Regions from separate parts of the Pseudomonas sp. Pdm06 genome, predicted to be linked through region 1. Evidence: predicted binding sites of a transcription regulator. Region 1 holds the regulator's gene; the other holds the start of a gene.

The links. The regulator FliA, encoded in region 1, starts transcription of late flagellar genes. The targets are predictions, from matches to a motif close to CTAAAGTTTNNNNNNNNNNNGCCGNTAA.
Region 2: IB266_RS08105 (methyl-accepting chemotaxis protein) is a predicted target of FliA. The motif match lies at 2,227-2,254, and genes of this name have one in related genera.

What each region holds. Positions count from the first base shown of each region.
Region 1 is NZ_JACVAH010000001.1:81,672-85,150, reverse strand. It holds gene IB266_RS00355 (chemotaxis protein CheA) at 1-120, opposite strand, end outside; gene IB266_RS00350 (protein phosphatase CheZ) at 151-936, opposite strand; gene IB266_RS00345 (chemotaxis response regulator CheY) at 955-1,326, opposite strand; gene fliA (RNA polymerase sigma factor FliA) at 1,493-2,236, opposite strand; gene fleN (flagellar synthesis regulator FleN) at 2,233-3,063, opposite strand; gene flhF (flagellar biosynthesis protein FlhF) at 3,179-3,479, opposite strand, start outside.
Region 2 is NZ_JACVAH010000004.1:95,554-99,032, reverse strand. It holds gene yegQ (tRNA 5-hydroxyuridine modification protein YegQ) at 1-212, shown strand, start outside; gene IB266_RS08105 (methyl-accepting chemotaxis protein) at 506-2,185, opposite strand; gene IB266_RS08100 (Na+/H+ antiporter family protein) at 2,414-3,479, opposite strand, start outside.

The DNA.
Region 1 (3,479 bases):
CAGATCCGCATCATCAGGTCGGCTTTCCAGCTCGACCAGCTGTTCGGACAGTTGCTCTAGAATCTCGCCGGCCTCAACCAGGAAATCCTGAAGGATCTCTTCATCGGCGCCGAAGCTCATTAATGGCTGCTCCTAAAACAGGGCTAAAACTCAGAATCCAAGGCTGGACAGCAAATCGTCCACATCGTCCTGACCGGACATAACGTCTTCTCTTTTATCGGCATGAATTTGCGGACCTTCACCCTGAGAGAGATGTTTTTGTGGATCTTTTTCAGCAAGCATCGCTTCACGGTCGTGTTCGATGCCTGCAAAGCGGTCGACCTGGCTAGCCATCAACACCAGTTTGAGCAGGTTGCTTTCCACTTCGGTGACCAACTGGGTCACACGCTTGATCACCTGGCCGGTCAGGTCTTGATAGTCCTGGGCCAGCAGAATGTCGTTGAGGTTGCTTGCCACGGCGCGGTTCTCGGTGCTGCTGCGCGTCAGGAAACCGTCGACCCGACGGGCCAGCTCCCGAAACTCTTCAGCACCGACTTCGCGACGCATGAACCGGCCCCAGTCGGTGCTCAAGGCCTGGGCCTCTTCGCTCAGGCCATTGACCAGCGGCGTTGCGCTTTCCACCAGGTCCATGGTGCGGTTGGCCGCGGCTTCGGTCAGCTTGACCACATACCCCAGGCGCTCGGTGGCGTCGGTGATCTGTGAGACTTCCTCGGCCTGCGGCATATGCGGGTCGATCTGGAAATTGACAATCGCACTGTGCAGTTCACGCGTGAGCTTGCCCACTTCCTGATACAGACCGCGGTCACGGGTCTGGTTGAGCTCATGGATCATTTGAACCGCATCGCCAAAGCGACCTTTCTCAAGGCTGTCGACCAGTTCGCGGGCATGTTTTTTCAGGGTCGATTCGAAATCGCCCATTGAAGATTCGTTGTCCATAGCTCCCCCGTGGCGCCGTTAACCGATGCGTTCGAAGATTTTTTCGATCTTCTCTTTCAACGCCTGGGCCGTGAAGGGTTTGACCACATAGCCGTTCACACCGGCCTGGGCCGCTTCGATGATCTGCTCGCGCTTGGCTTCGGCAGTGACCATCAACACCGGGAGATGCTTGAGTTTTTCGTCGGCACGCACCTGGCGCAGCAGGTCGATACCGGTCATGCCTGGCATGTTCCAGTCGGTGACCAGAAAATCGAAGTTGCCACTGTGCAACATCGGGAGCGCAGTGGTCCCGTCATCTGCTTCGGCCGTGTTGGTGAACCCAAGGTCACGCAACAGGTTTTTAATGATCCGCCGCATCGTTGAGAAGTCATCAACGATGAGGATTTTCATGTTCTTGTCCAATTCGACCTCCAAGCAGTCTTAAACGCGCCCAGCACCTGGACGCGCCATTTCAATCAATCCGGCACAACACTCGACAACGGTCTGGAGCACAACGGATGGAGACTGGCACAGCACCTGCCAGGCCAGCCTCGTCGCAGTGTCCCCACACTGCCTGTCAACGCGCTCGCCACTCCCCCAAACGCCCCCGCAAACGGGCCGCGCACTGGCTGTGTAACTGGCTGACCCGCGATTCGCTGACCCCCAGGACCTCACCGATTTCCTTGAGGTTCAGCTCTTCGTCGTAGTACAGCGCCAAGACCAGCCGCTCACGCTCCGGCAAATTGGCAATCGCATCCGCCAGCGCACTCTGGAAACGTTCATCTTCCAGGTCACGCGACGGCTCCATGTGAGCACTCGCGTTATCCTCGTGCAGCCCTTCGTGTTCGCCGTCCTGCAACAGGTCGTCGAAACTGAACAGGCGGCTGCCCAAGGTATCGTTCAAAATCCCGTAATAATCGTCGAGACTCAACTGGAGTTCGGCCGCAACTTCGTGATCTTTAGCGTCACGCCCGGTTTTAGCTTCAATTGCCCGAATCGCGTCACTGACCATGCGGGTATTGCGGTGCACCGAACGCGGCGCCCAATCGCCCTTGCGGACCTCATCGAGCATCGCCCCGCGAATGCGGATACCGGCATAGGTCTCGAAACTGGCACCTTTGCTGGCGTCGTATTTGTTCGACACTTCAAGCAGGCCGATCATGCCGGCCTGGATCAAGTCCTCGACCTGGACACTGGCCGGCAACCGCGCCAGCAAGTGGTAGGCAATACGCTTGACCAGTGGCGCATAACGCTCGATCAATTCGTACTGGGCGTCCCGTGCCGATTTTTTGTAGAGATGGTTGTAACCGCTGGCTGTCATAGCACGGGCCCTGCTGTTTGTTGCACAAGACGCTCGACGAAAAATTCCAGATGCCCGCGGGGGTTGGCCGGCAGTGGCCAGGTATCGACCTTCTGGGCGATCGCCTTGAACGCCAGCGCGCATTTGGAACGTGGAAAAGCTTCATAAACGGCGCGTTGCTTCTGGACGGCCTTGCGTACGCTTTCGTCGTACGGCACGGCGCCGACGTATTGTAGGGCGACGTCCAGGAAGCGATCGGTGACCTTGGTCAACTTGGCGAACAGGTTGCGCCCTTCCTGCGGGCTCTGGGCCATATTGGCCAGGACGCGGAAGCGGTTCATGCCATAGTCGCGGTTCAGCAGTTTGATCAGGGCGTAGGCGTCGGTGATGGACGTCGGTTCGTCGCAGACCACCAGCAGCACTTCCTGGGCGGCGCGGACGAAACTGACGACCGAGTCGCCGATGCCGGCCGCGGTGTCGATCACCAGCACATCGAGGTTGTCGCCGATGTCGCTGAAGGCCTGGATCAGGCCCGCGTGCTGGGCCGGGGTCAGGTGAACCATGCTCTGGGTGCCGGAGGCAGCCGGCACGATGCGAATCCCGCCAGGTCCCTGCAACAGCACGTCGCGCAGTTCGCAACGGCCCTCGATCACGTCCGCCAGGGTGCGTTTGGGGGTAAGTCCCAGCAGCACGTCGACGTTCGCCAGGCCCAGGTCGGCGTCCAGCAGCATGACCCGTCGGCCAAGCTCTGCCAGAGCCAGGGACAAGTTCACTGACACGTTAGTCTTCCCGACGCCACCTTTGCCGCCGGTCACCGCGATCACCTGTACGGGATGCATGCTGCCCATGTTCGTTCTTTACCTTGTCTTCTTAGACGGAGGCCACATTACTGGCTGCGCGTTCGCATAAGGAACAATGCATGGCAGACCATCGATGTAGGTACAAAAAATATTCATGATTACCTCAGCCGACCTGCTTGGTCGGGCTGTGGTAGATGTCAGCGAACATGTCAGCCATGGCTTCTTCGCTGGGTTCTTCCTGCATTTGCACACTCACGGCACGGCTGACCAGTTGATGACGGCGCGGCAGATGCAAATCATCCGGGATCCGCGGCCCATCGGTCAGGTAGGCCACCGGCAGTTCATGACCGATCGCCAGGCTCAACACCTCGCCCAGGCTTGCCGTTTCGTCCAGCTTAGTCAGGATGCAGCCAGCCAGTCCGCAGCGTTTGTAGCTGTGGTATGCGGCGGTTAGAACCTGTTTC
Region 2 (3,479 bases), on a different contig from region 1:
GGGTCAAGAACCGCTTCGGCCTGGGGGATCACATGGAACTGATGACCCCCAAGGGCAACTTTCACTTCGACCTGCACCAATTGCAGAACATCAACGGCAAGAGCATAGAGGTGGCACCGGGGGATGGGCATGTGGTGTACGTGCCCATCCCGGATGCGGTGGATCTGCGGTTTGGGTTGTTGATGCGGGATGTGGGCGGTTTGCCTGCCTGATTATGGCAATGTGGCGAGGGAGCTTGCTCCCGCTGGGTTGCGAAGCAACCCTGAAACCAGGCACCTCGGTGTAACAGGCTAATCACCTCCAGTCTTTTTGGGGCTGCTTCGCAGCCCAGCGGGAGCAAGCTCCCTCGCCACAACAGTGCTCGACTTGAATTCGCGCAACGATATGTCCGCAGAAACTGCCGAAGGCTGCGATCCTTCTTTCCCGATAAGACCCGGTTGCCCAGGTGAAAACATCTGGATCGAGAGCGAAAGATCGCAGCCTTCGGCAGCTCCTGAGGGTCAGGTCAGATTCGGAACTGCCCCACCAATTTGCCCAAGCGCTGGCCCAGGTCGGCCAGGCTGCGGGAGGTCTGGGCGCCGAGTTGGGTTTCGTCGGCGACGCTGTCCACGGCCACGGCGATCTGATGCACGCTGCGGTTGATTTCCTCGGCCACCGCGGTCTGCTCTTCCGCGGCGCTGGCGATCTGGGCGTTCATCGAGTTGATGGTGCCGATCAACTGCGCCATGGTGTCGAGGGAGGCGCCCGCCTCGTTGGCCCGCTCCGAGGTGCCATCGCCGGCCTCACTGGAACGGCGCATCGCTTCCACCGCCGCGTGGGTGCCGGATTGCAGACGGTCGATCATGCCCTGGATTTCCTGGGTACTCTGCTGGGTCCGGCTGGCCAGGGCCCGCACTTCATCGGCCACCACCGCGAACCCACGCCCCGCCTCACCGGCACGCGCGGCCTCGATGGCGGCGTTGAGGGCCAGCAGGTTGGTCTGCTCGGCAATCGAACGAATCACCCCGAGCACACTGACAATCGAGGCCACGTCCTGCTGCAGGCTGTCCAGGGACACGCCGCTGCTGCGGATATCGTTCACCAACGCATGAATCTGCTGGATGCTGCCGGCTACCACACGCTTGGCGGACTGGCCTTCTTCGTCGGTCTGCTGGGCCGCTACGGCGGCGCCCTGGGCACTGCGGGCGACTTCCTGGGCAGCCGAGGACATCTCGTTGATCGCCGTGGCAACCTGATCGGTTTCGTGGCGCTGACGCTCCATGGCCTGCTCGGAGCGCTGGGCCTGCTCGGAAACTTGCGTCACCAGGCCGGTCAGTTGCGAAGTCATGTCGGTGATCTGCCGTACCAGGCCATGGATCTTGTCGACGAAGCGGTTGAACGAACCGGCCAGTTGGCCAAGCTCGTCCTGGCTGGTGATGGTCAACCGACGGGTCAAGTCACCCTCGCCCGCGGCGATGTCGTCGAGATTGTCCTTCATCAGATGCAGGGGACGCAGGATCGTGTTGGCGAGCACCAGGCCCACCACCGCAATCACCAGCAACACCACCGCGGCGATCCCGACGATGCTCAAGATCACACCTTGCAGGCGATCGTGGACCTTGGCCTCCACCAGTGCCACCTGGGCTTCGATACCATCCAGGTTGACCGAGCTACCGACCGCGAGGTCCCACTTGGGCAGGTATTCGGTGTAGCCAAGCTTGGGCACCAGGTCATTGCTGCCGGGCAGTGGCGAGCTGTATTCCAGATAATGCGTTCCGTCCTTGGCGACTTTCACCAGGTCACGGTTGACGTAGACACCGTTCGGGTCGCGGTTGTCCTTGAAACTCTTGCCCACGCCATCGGGGCTGTTGGCCTTGAACAGACGAATGGTCTCGGAGTCGTAGCCGAAGAAGTAGCCGTCCTTGCCATAGCTGATATTCGACAGCAGCTTGATCGCCTGGGCACGCGCCTCGTTATCGCCAGGCGCGGCGGCATCGTAGAGCGGCTTGATGGCGGTGAGGCCCACCGCCACGTAGTTCTGCAGCGTGGCCTTGGCCTCGCTGAGCAGGCGTTCGCGGGTCTGCTGGACCTCTTTGCTAGCTTGCTCCTTCAAGATGAAAGCCGTGGTCAGGCTGATGATCACGGCGGACAGCAATACCGGCAGTATCGCAAGGGACAGGACTTTAGCCTTCAGGCTCAGGCGCATGCTGTTCACTCTTGTAGGTGTTATTGGCGTGGTTAGCTGTATTAACGGCACCGCACGGCAAAACTGTAGGACAAGGTGAACGGTCCGTTGGCAGGGTCACTGAATTCAAGGGCCTCATCGCGAGCAAGCTCGCTCCCACAGGGTTCGGCGGCGTCCACAATACTTGTGTTCACACCGATCCACTGTGGGAGCGAGCCTGCTCGCGATTGAGGCGACTCGGTCTCGAGGCTACAACACCATCGCCGCCACCCAACCAAACGCCAGCAGCGGCAGGTTGTAGTGGATGAAGGTCGGGACCACGGTGTCCCAGATGTGATGGTGCTGGCCGTCGATGTTCAGGCCGGAGGTCGGGCCCAGGGTCGAGTCCGAGGCGGGCGAGCCAGCATCGCCCAGGGCGCCGGCGGTGCCGACGATGCAGACGATCGCCAGCGGGCTGAAGCCCAGTTGCAGGCACAGCGGCACGAAAATCGTCGCCAGGATCGGCACCGTGGAAAACGACGAGCCGATACCCATGGTCACCAGCAGCCCCACCAACAACATCATCAGCGCGCCGATGCCCTTGTTGTGGCCGATCCAGGCCGCCGAGGTCTCCACCAGGCTCTGGACTTCACCGGTGGCCTTCATCACTTCGGCGAAGCCTGAGGCGGCGATCATGATGAAACCGATCATCGCCATCATCTTCATGCCTTCGGTGAACAGGTCATCGGTCTCGCGCCAGCGCACCACACCCGATACCGAGAAAATCAGGAAGCCGACCAGGGCGCCAATGATCATCGAGTCGACCAGGAGCTGGATGGCGAACGCCGCGACAATCGCCAGCCCCGCCACCAGCAGGGTCATGGGGTTGTAGCGCACCGCCACCTGCTCGACCCGGGCGATCCTCTTCAGGTCGTAGACGCGTTTCTTGCGGTAGCTGAACAACGACAGCAGCAGGCCGAACACCATGCCCAGCGCCGGAATGCCCATGGCATGGGTGACGTTGATGCCACTGACGTCCACGCCGCTGCGGGCGATGTTGGCCAGCAGGATTTCATTAAGGAAGATATTGCCGAAGCCCACCGGCAGGAACATGTAGGGGGTGATCAGGCCGAAGGTCATGACGCAGGCGATCAAGCGGCGGTCCAGTTGCAACTTGGTCAGCACATAGAGCAGCGGCGGCACCAGCAACGGGATGAAGGCGATATGGATCGGCAGAATGTTCTGGGAGGCGACCGCGACCGTCCCCAGCAGGCCGATCAGCACCCACTTGACGCCCGTGCCACCGGCGGCGTCCTGGCGATCCACCAGGGCCAGG